Variovorax paradoxus: one gene and its partner. The protein of the gene in region 2 interacts with the protein of the main gene of each other region in a pairwise test. Links are inferred from orthologs where the notes say so. Each region holds a gene or a part of one and is shown on either strand. Other genes may lie near its edges.

Region 1 (5,089 bases), 1.1 Mb from region 2 along the record:
CTGCGCATCAAGAGTGCCGTGAGGGCGGCCTGCTCGCGCGGCGTGAGCGACAGCAGCGTGCCGCGCAGCGTGAAGGCATGGCTCTGGCTGTCGTAGGAGAGCGAGGCGCACTGCAGGCGCGGGTGCTGCTTGCCGCGGCTGCGCCGCACCAGTGCCGACAGGCGCGCCTCGAGCTCGACCAGCTCGAAGGGCTTGGAAAGAAAGTCGTCGGCGCCCAGGTTCAGGCCGCGCACGCGGTCTTGCAGGGCGCCCTGCGCGGTGAGGATGAGCACCGGCGTGCGGTCGTCGGCGTTGCGCATGTCGGCCAGCACGCTCAGGCCGTGCTTGTCGGGCAGGCGCAGGTCCAGCACGATGGCGTCGTATTCGGTGCCGGCCATGAAGGCTTCGGCGGTGCGCGCGTCGGGCGCATGGTCGGCCACGAAGCCGCTCTGGGTCAATGCGCGGATCAGCCAGGAGGCCATGTCCAGTTCGTCTTCGACCAGGAGGATGCGCATGGGAGGCTGCCGGTTGTTGGGGTCAGGTCTTGAGGCCGAGATTCAGGTCGATGTCTTCCGCCGCGCGTGCGCTGGCATCGGCCGCGCGCGCGCTCAGGTCGGGCGCAAGCGCGCGCCGGCCGTCGAACACGAAGCAGTCGCCGTGGTAGTGCGCGCCGCCGACCTGCTCGAAATACTTGAGGATGCCGCCTTCGAGCTGCAGCACGTTCTCGATGCCTTCCTCGCGCATCAGGATCGCGGCCTTCTCGCAGCGGATGCCGCCGGTGCAGAAGCTCACCACCGTCTTGCCGGCGAAATCGGCGCGGTGCTCCTTCAGGGCGGGCGGGAACTCGGTGAACTTGGTGATGCGCCAGTCGATGGCGCCGTCGAAGGTGCCTTCGTCGACCTCGAAGTCGTTGCGCGTGTCGAGCAGGGCGATTTCGCGGCCCTCGTCGTCGTGGCCCTGATCGAGCCAGCGCTTGAGCGTGGGGGCATCGACGCCGGGCGCGCGGCCGGCGGCGGGCTGGATCGCCGGGTGGTCCATGCGGATGATCTCGCGCTTGAGCTTCACCAGCATGCGGCGAAAGGGCTGCGTGGCGGACCAGCTTTCCTTGGCCTCGAGGTCGGCGAAGCGGGCGTCGGCGCGCAAATCGGCCAGAAAGGTCCGTACGCCGTCGGCCGAACCCGCCAGAAACAGGTTGATACCCTCCGGCGCCAGCAGGATGGTGCCCATGAGGTCCAGGGCCTGGGCGCGGGCGCGCAGGTCTTCACGCAGCTCGGGGCTGTCGTCGATGGCCACGAACTTGTAGGCCGCGATATTCAAAATCTCTTGCACGGGGCGGGATTGTAGGGAACCCCAACTCACATGGTGGATGCGGTGCTTTCTACAATGGCCGCATGTTTGTTCACCTGCGCCTGCACACCGAGTTTTCCGTCGTCGACGGCACCAACCGAATCGATGAAGCCATCAAGGCCGCGGCTGCCGACAAGCAGCCCGCACTGGCCATCACCGACCTGAACAACCTGTTCGGGGCGGTCAAGTTCTACAAGCAGGGGCGGGGCAAGGGCGTCAAGCCGGTCATTGGCGCCGAAATCTTCATCGACGGGCTGGGCAAGGAGCCCGGCGCGCTGACCCGCATCGTGCTGCTGGTGCAGAGCATGGAGGGTTATCTGAACCTTTCCGAGCTGCTGGCGCGGGCCTGGACGCAGAACGTGGCGCGCGGCCAGTCGCAGGCCGCCTGCAAGCTGGAGTGGGTGCAGGAGCTGTCGGGCGGGCTGATCGCGCTGTCGGGCGCGCAGGCCGGGCCGCTGGGCCAGCCGCTGCTGCAAGGGCAGGGCGAGCGCGCGGCCGAACTCGCGCTGCAGCTGGCGGGGATTTTTCCGCACCGCTTCTACATCGAGCTGCAGCGCGCCGGTCGTCCCGAGGACGAGCCGCATGTCATTGCCGCGGTGCAGCTTGCCGCAAGGCTCAAGCTGCCGGTGGTGGCGACGCACCCGGTGCAGTTCGCGGCCCGCGAAGACTACGAGGCGCACGAGGCGCGCGTGTGCATTTCCGAGGGCGAGATTCTGGGCAACCCGCGTCGCGTGCGCCGCTTCACCGAAGAGCAGTACTTCAAGTCGACCGCCGAAATGCAGGCGCTCTTTGCCGACGTGCCGAGCGCGCTGGCCAACACGGTCGAGATCGCCAAGCGCTGCAACCTGACGCTGGTGCTGGGCAAGCCGCAGCTGCCGGACTTTCCGACGCCGTTCATCAGCGAGGGCGTGCGCATGCCCATCGACGACTTCTTCCGCCAGGAGTCGTTCGAGGGCCTGGAGATGCGCCTGAGGCACCTGTACCCCGACGAGGCCAAGCGCGAAGCGCAGCGCGCGCGCTATGTGGAACGGCTTGAGTTCGAGATCAACACCATCCTGAACATGGGGTTCCCGGGCTACTTCCTGATCGTGGGCGACTTCATCAAGTGGGCCAAGGAAAACGGCTGCCCGGTGGGCCCGGGCCGGGGCTCGGGCGCCGGCTCGCTGGTGGCCTATGCGCTGAAGATCACCGACCTGGACCCGCTCGAATACAAGCTGCTGTTCGAACGTTTCCTGAACCCCGAACGCGTTTCGATGCCCGACTTCGACATCGACTTCTGCCAGGGCAACCGCGACCGCGTGATCGACTACGTGAAGGACAAGTACGGCCGCAACGCCGTGAGCCAGATCGCCACCTTCGGCACCATGGCCGCGCGAGCGGCCATCCGCGACGTGGGCCGCGTGCTCGACATGAGCTATATGTTCTGCGACGGCATCAGCAAGCTGATTCCGAACAAGCCCGGCATGTCGGTGACGCTGCAGTACCCGCCCGAGAAGAAGATCGAAGGCGACAAGAACAACTACGCCATCGAGATGGAGCCGCAGCTCGCGGAGCGCATCGAGAAGGAAGAAGAAGTGAGGATGCTGGTCGAGCTCGCGCAGAAGCTCGAAGGCATGACCCGAAACATCGGCATGCACGCCGGGGGCGTGCTCATCGCGCCGGGCAAGCTCACCGACTTCTGCCCGCTCTACCAGCAGCCCGGCAGCGAATCGGCCGTGAGCCAGTACGACAAGGACGACGTCGAAGCCATCGGCCTCGTGAAGTTCGACTTCTTGGGTCTTGCCACGCTCACCATCCTGGAGATTGCGCGCGAGTTCATCATGAAGCGCCACAAGGGCCAGGAGAACTTCGCGTTCGAAAACATACCGCTGAACGACGCGGCCACCTACCGGCTGTTCTCCGAAGGCACGACCGAGGCGGTGTTCCAGTTCGAATCGCGCGGCATGCAGGGCATGCTGAAGGATGCGCGTCCCACGCGGCTGGAAGACCTGATCGCGCTGAACGCGCTGTACCGACCGGGCCCGATGGACCTGATTCCCAGCTTCGTGGCGCGCAAGCACGGCCGCGAAGAAGTGGAGTATCCGCACCCGGCCGTGGCCGAGATGCTCTCCGAGACCTACGGGATCATGGTCTACCAGGAGCAGGTGATGCAGACCGCGCAGATCCTGGGCGGCTACTCGCTCGGCGGCGCCGACTTGCTGCGCCGCGCGATGGGCAAGAAAAAGCTCGAGGAAATGGCCGAGCACCGCGAGAAGTTCCGCGCGGGCGCACTTGCCACGCACGGCATCGTGCAGGACAAGGCCGACGAAATCTTCGACTTGATGGAGAAGTTCGCGGGCTACGGTTTCAACAAGTCGCACGCCGCCGCCTACTCGCTGCTGGCGTATCACACGGGCTGGCTCAAGGTTCACTACACGGCCGAGTTCTTCTGCGCCAACATGACCGTGGAAATGGACGACACGGACAAGCTCAAGCTCCTGTTCGAAGACGCCCAGAAAAACTTCGGCATCACCTTCGAGCCGCCGGACGTGAACCGCGGCAACTACCGCTTCGAGCCCGTGACCGACCGCGTCATTCGCTACGGGCTGGGCGCCGTCAAGGGCACGGGCCAGCTCGCGGTCGAGGCCGTGGTGCGGGCGCGCGAAGAGGGCGGCCCGTTCAAGAGCCTGTTCGACTTCTGCGTGCGCATCGACCGTCAGCGCATCAACAAGCGCACGGTGGAAGCGCTCATCAAGGCCGGCGCCTTCGACGCCATCCAGCAGAACCGCGCGTCGCTGATCGCCTCGGTCGACCGTGCCTTCGAATTTGCCATTGCCACCGCGGCCAACGCCTCGCAGGTCGACATCTTCGGCGACTGCGAGCACGGCTCGGCCACCGCGGAGCCCGACCTGGTCGACGCCACGCCGTGGGGCGTGAAGGAGCGCCTGACGCTCGAGAAAACGGCCGTGGGCTTCTACCTGTCGGGCCACCTGTTCGACGAGGTCTCGCACGAAGTGCGGCGCTTCTGCAAGCGCGAGATCGGTGACCTGCTCGACAGCCGCGACCAGCAGGTCATTGCCGGCATCGTGAGCGACTTCCGCGTGATCAACGGCCAGCGCGGCCGGCTGGCGATCTTCAAGCTCGACGACAAGTCGGACGCGATCGACGCCACCGCCGACGAGGCGCTCATCAACGCCAACCGCAACACGCTGAAGGACGACGAGCTCGTCATCGTCAGCGGCAGGCTGCAACCGGCGCGCGGCGGCTTCGAGGCGCGCTTCCAGGTGCAGCAGGTGTGGGACCTCGCCACGGCGCGCTGCCGCTTCGGCAAGTTCCTGCGCGTGGCGGTGAACGGCAAGGCGCCCGACATCGCGCGCCTGATCAAGGACTTTCCGCCGCGCACCGAGCAGACCGAGGTCGGCGACCTGATCCAGGGCCTGCCGGTGCGGCTGTCGATGGCGCGCGGCGGCGCGCAGGTCGAGCTGCAACTGGGCGAGCGCGCCAAGTTCTTCCCGACCGATGCGGCGCTTGCCAGCTGGACCGCGCAGGCGGAAGCGGGCAAGGCGCAGATCGTTTACGACTGAGCCTCTGGCGCCCCGGAAAAGGGGCTCAGTGCGACAGCGGCGCCACCGCCAGGTCCGGCACCACGTTCATGATGCGCAGCGTCTGCTGCACCACCTGGCTGAACACCGGCGCCGCGACCAGGCCGCCGAAGTACTTGCCGGCGCTGGGCTCGTCGATCATCACCGCGACGATGATGCGCGGCTTGTCGATGGGCGACATG
Region 2 (4,471 bases):
GCGACAGATGTGCGGACTTGTGCCCTTGATTCACTCACTCAAGCTTCCGTACCCGCCAGCAGGCGGGCGACATGCGCCCCGATCGCCAGGCTGCTCGTGAGCCCCGGCGACTCGATGCCGAACAGATTGACCAGGCCCGCCACACCGTGCGACGAGGGCCCCTCGATCACGAAGTCCGCAGCCGGCTCGCCCGGCCCCGAGATCTTGGGCCGCATGCCTGCGTAGCCGGGAATAAGTGCGCCGTCGGGCAGCGCCGGCCAGTACTTGCGCACCTCGGCATAGAAGCCGTCGCCGCGCGCGGGGTCGACCACGAGGTCGTCGGCCGAAGACACCCACTGCACGTCGGGCCCGAACTTGGCCTGGCCGCCGAGGTCGATCGTCAAATGCACGCCCAAGCCGCCCGGCTCGGGAACCGGATAGACGAGGCGGCCGAAAGGCGCTCGCCCCGACAGGGTGAAGTAGTTGCCCTTGGCGAAATACTCTTGCGGCACCGACGAGGCGGGCAGCCCCTCGAATCGACGGGCCAGCGCCGGGGCTCCGAGCCCCGCTGCATTGACCACCGTCCGGCAGCGCAACGCCGTGCCGTCCTGCGCGATCAGCACGATGCCGTCGGCACCACATTCGGCGCGCGTCACCGGTGATTTCAGCGCGAGCATGCCGCCCGCGTTCTCGAGGTCGCCGAGCAGGCTCAGCATCAGCGCATGGCTGTCGACGATGCCGGTGCTGGGCGAATGCAGGGCCGCCACGCATTGCAGTTGCGGCTCCAGCGCCTTGGCCTGCTGTTCGGTAAGCAGTTCCAGATCGTCGACCCCGTTGGCAGCCGCCTTGACCCGGATCGCCTCGAGTTGACCGGCCTGTTCGGGCGACGTCGCCACGATCAGCTTGCCGCAGCGCCGATGCGGCACGCCGCGCTCATCGGCATAGGCGTACAGCAGTTGCTTGCCCTCGACGCAAAGCCGTGCCTTCAGCGAGCCCTTCGGGTAATAGATGCCCGCGTGAATCACCTCGCTGTTGCGCGAACTCGTTGCAGTGCCGATGGCACCTTCGGATTCGAGCACCAACACCTCCCGGCCCGCGAGCGCCAACGCGCGCGCCACGGCCAGCCCCACCACTCCAGCGCCGATGACGGCGCAATCAATTTCGTCCATCGTGCGAGCTTATCGCGGCCCGCACGATGCACGAACAAACTCAACTCACCGAGGGTGGCGGCTCGGGGTCGGTGGGTTCGTCCGGTGGCGTGCTCGGGCCTTCATCGGGCTCGACGGGCAGGTCCGGCGTCACGGGGGTCGGAAGATCGGGATGAGTGGCCATGGTCTTGCTCCTTTCATCCAGGTTCTAGGCCAGTGCCGTGGGAAGTGCGACAGCCCTTGGCTGCACTTGCCGTCGGTGCCAACCGACAGTCAAGTAAGGCGGAAGCAATCAGCGCCGCGGGCTCTGTCAAATCGCGTTACCAATGCGGTTTTGTCATCCGCGATCGATGTGTTTTACTTCGACGCGCTGACAGAGCAGCAACGAGCATCGCTTTCTTCTGGAGGGAGAGAAATGTCCACCATCGACACCAACGGGATGCTGGTCGATCCCAAGGTGATACCCAGGCGGTCATCCGGCATCGAGCACGGCGCATTGCCCAGTGTGCTGGCCATCGTCGTTCACCAGACCGATTCCAGCACCGCCGAGTCCAGCCTCAACGGCTACCAGGCGGGCGGCAACGGCGCCCACTTCCTGATCGACAAGAACGGCCAGATCTACCAGACGGCCAGCGTGTATGCGCGCTGCTATCACGTCGGCAAGCTGATCAAGTCGAAGTGCCTCACCATCAACAAGAGCACTTGCGACACGTCAGCCATGGCCAAGATGCTGGCGATGTCGTGGACCAGCCAGATCAACGCCATCGATGCGCATGAGCGCGCAAAGCCCTACCCCGATCGGTATCCGGTGAACAACGACTCGATCGGCATCGAACTGGTCGGCCTGCACATCGACGACAAGAGCTACGAGGACGTGACAGCTGCGCAGAACGCGTCGCTTCAATGGCTGATCGATGAGCTGTACCTGCAGTTCAACCTGAAGTCGAGCGACGTCTACCGGCATCCGACGGTGTCGTACAAGAATCCAGGCGAAGCGAGTTCGGCGCTATGGAAGTAAGAATCCGCGTTCTTGCGTTGGCGGTTGGTGCCATGCTTGTCGCTTCGTGTGCGACCCGCGACGCTGCGTCGTTCACGAACGTCTACGTCGCAGACTTCCACACCGACGAACCGGCCGCGGCCTGCCGGACATCCGATGTGCCGCAGAGCCACGGCAAGGCGCGCGAATTCTTTTCTCGCGCGAAAGAGGTCGACTACAAGACCTTGCACGACAACTACCAGCTGGCGCCCTGCTACGTCGAAGGCACGCTGACCCGGCAAGGCAGGTCGTGCGACTGGCAGATCCGGGCGGGTGCCACAGGGTCGGTGCAATGCGGGGAGCAGAAGCTCTACTTCGCTTGCGATAACTGCGACGACCTCTTCGGCGCGAAGCAGTAAAAAGACCGGACGCGCAAAACAAAAAAGCGACCTGGAAATCCAGGTCGCTTTTTGATGATGGTGGGCGGTGGAGGCTTCGAACCTCCGACCCCAGCAGTGTGAATGCTGTGCTCTACCCCTGAGCTAACCGCCCAAAACAACGCGTTTGACTGCGTTGCTTTGAATTACGAATCGCGTTCAGCGAAGCCTCAGATTATGCCACAGCTTTTTCGTCATTTTGACGAAACAGTGTGCGGCCACCAGAAGATTTATCGAGTTGAGCCAGCACGCCCTCGTGCGCGGCGAGTTCTTGCTCCGCTGCCAGGATCACCGGCAGCTCGAACTGGCTCAGGTCCATCGCCACGACGGCGGTGCCCACCTCGGGCTCGCTCGACGCCACATCGATGAGCAGCGCATCCTGCCCGCGTGTGAGGTTGATGTAGACGTCAGCCAGCAACTGGGCGTCCAGCTTGGCGCCGTGGAAGGTGCGGTTCGAACGATCGACGCCGAAGCGGTCGCACAGTGCATCGAGCGAATTGCGCTTGCCCGGATACACCAGCTTGGCCATGGCCAGTGTGTCGGTCACTTCCGCAACGAAGGTGCGCAGCGGGGGAAAACCGGCGCGCTCGAACTCCTTGTTGAGGAAGCCCACGTCGAAGGCCGCGTTGTGAATGATCAGCTCGGCATCGCGCAGGTACTCGACGATGTCGTTCGCCAGCGTCGCGAACTTCGGCTTGTCGCGCAGGAAGTCGGTCGTCAGGCCGTGGACCTTCAGCGCGTCTTCGTGGCTCTCGCGCTCCGGGTTGAAATAGATGTGCAGGTCGTTGCCGGTGAGCTTGCGGTTGAACAGCTCCACGCAGCCGAGCTCGATGACGCGGTCGCCGTTTTCCGCGGAAAGCCCGGTGGTTTCGGTATCGAGGACGATCAAGCGACTCATCAGTGGTTTTCCTTGGCGTGATTGATCGAGTATTTGGGAATCTCGATAGTCACATTCTCCTGCGCCAGGATCGATTGGCAACTCAGGCGCGATTGCGGCTCCAGGCCCCAGGCACGGTCGAGCAGATCTTCTTCGCCCTCTTCCGCTTCGTTGAGCGAGTTGAAACCCTCGCGCACGATCACGTGGCAGGTGGTGCAGGCACAGCTCATCTCGCAGGCGTGCTCGATGTTGATGTGGTTGTCGAGCAGCGCCTCGCAGATCGAGGTGCCTGCGGGCGCGGTGATTTCGGCGCCTTGCGGGCAGTACTCGGGATGCGGGTAGATCTTGATCGTGGGCATGTTGTTCTAGAGAGATTCGACCTTGCGGCCGGCAAGTGCGCGCGCAATGCCCGCGTTCATGCGCTGTGCGGCAAAGGCCTCGGTGTCGTCGGCCAGCTTCTTGGTTGCGGCCTCGATGGCGCCGGCGTCGTTGCTGGTCTTGGCGGCTTCGCGCAACTGCGCCATCGAAGCGTCGATGAGCGTGCGCTCTTCGTCGCTCAGCAGATCGCCATCGGCATCGAGCGCGCTCTGGGTGGCGAGCAGCATGCGGTCGGCGTCGACGCGCGCCTCGACCAGCGCACGGGCTTGCATGTCCTGCTGCGCGGTGGAGAAGCTTTCCTGCAGCATGGTCGCGATCTGGTCGTCCGACAGGCCGTACGACGGCTTGACGGCCACGCTGGCCTCGACGCCGCTGCCCTGCTCTTTGGCGCTCACGCTCAGCAGGCCGTCGGCATCGACGGTGAAGGTCACGCGAATGCGCGCCGCGCCGGCCGCCATCGGTGGAATGCCGCGCAGCGTGAAGCGCGCGAGGCTGCGGCAGTCGGAGACAAGGTCGCGCTCGCCCTGCACCACGTGCAGCGCCAGCGCGGTCTGGCCGTCTTGGTAGGTCGTGAAGTCCTGCGCCATCGCGGTCGGGATGGTCTGGTTGCGCGGCACGATGCGCTCGACCAGCCCACCCATGGTCTCGATGCCGAGCGACAGCGGGATCACGTCGA

What was found.
Region 1: the proteins of dnaQ (region 2) and dnaE interact in binary tests that used the Escherichia coli proteins (3 or more experiments, as listed by UniProt). The link is inferred for Variovorax paradoxus from one-to-one orthologs.

Annotation. Positions count from the first base shown.
Region 1 is NZ_CP091716.1:3,458,201-3,463,289, forward strand. What follows is about bases 989-5,089. They hold dnaE (DNA polymerase III subunit alpha), read left to right. Parts: upstream 989-1,370; coding sequence 1,371-4,889; downstream 4,890-5,089. Other genes in these bases: L3V85_RS16060 (sulfurtransferase), read right to left, coding at 989-1,308; L3V85_RS16070 (peptidoglycan D,D-transpeptidase FtsI family protein), read right to left, coding at 4,915-5,089. In the rest of the region: L3V85_RS16055 (response regulator), read right to left, coding at 1-494; more of L3V85_RS16060, read right to left, coding at 517-988. UniProt on the Escherichia coli protein: DNA polymerase III is a complex, multichain enzyme responsible for most of the replicative synthesis in bacteria. This DNA polymerase also exhibits 3' to 5' exonuclease activity. The alpha chain is the DNA polymerase catalytic subunit.
Region 2 is NZ_CP091716.1:4,580,789-4,585,259, forward strand. The notes cover bases 1,578-4,471. They hold dnaQ (DNA polymerase III subunit epsilon), read right to left. Parts: upstream 3,439-4,471; coding sequence 2,716-3,438; downstream 1,578-2,715. Other genes in these bases: L3V85_RS21265 (peptidoglycan recognition protein family protein), read left to right, coding at 1,578-2,145; L3V85_RS21270 (hypothetical protein), read left to right, coding at 2,178-2,522; fdx (ISC system 2Fe-2S type ferredoxin), read right to left, coding at 3,438-3,776; hscA (Fe-S protein assembly chaperone HscA), read right to left, coding at 3,783-4,471. Also shown: L3V85_RS21255 (NAD(P)/FAD-dependent oxidoreductase), read right to left, coding at 39-1,148; L3V85_RS21260 (stereocilin), read right to left, coding at 1,189-1,311; more of L3V85_RS21265, read left to right, coding at 1,543-1,577. UniProt on the Escherichia coli protein: DNA polymerase III is a complex, multichain enzyme responsible for most of the replicative synthesis in bacteria. The epsilon subunit contain the editing function and is a proofreading 3'-5' exonuclease.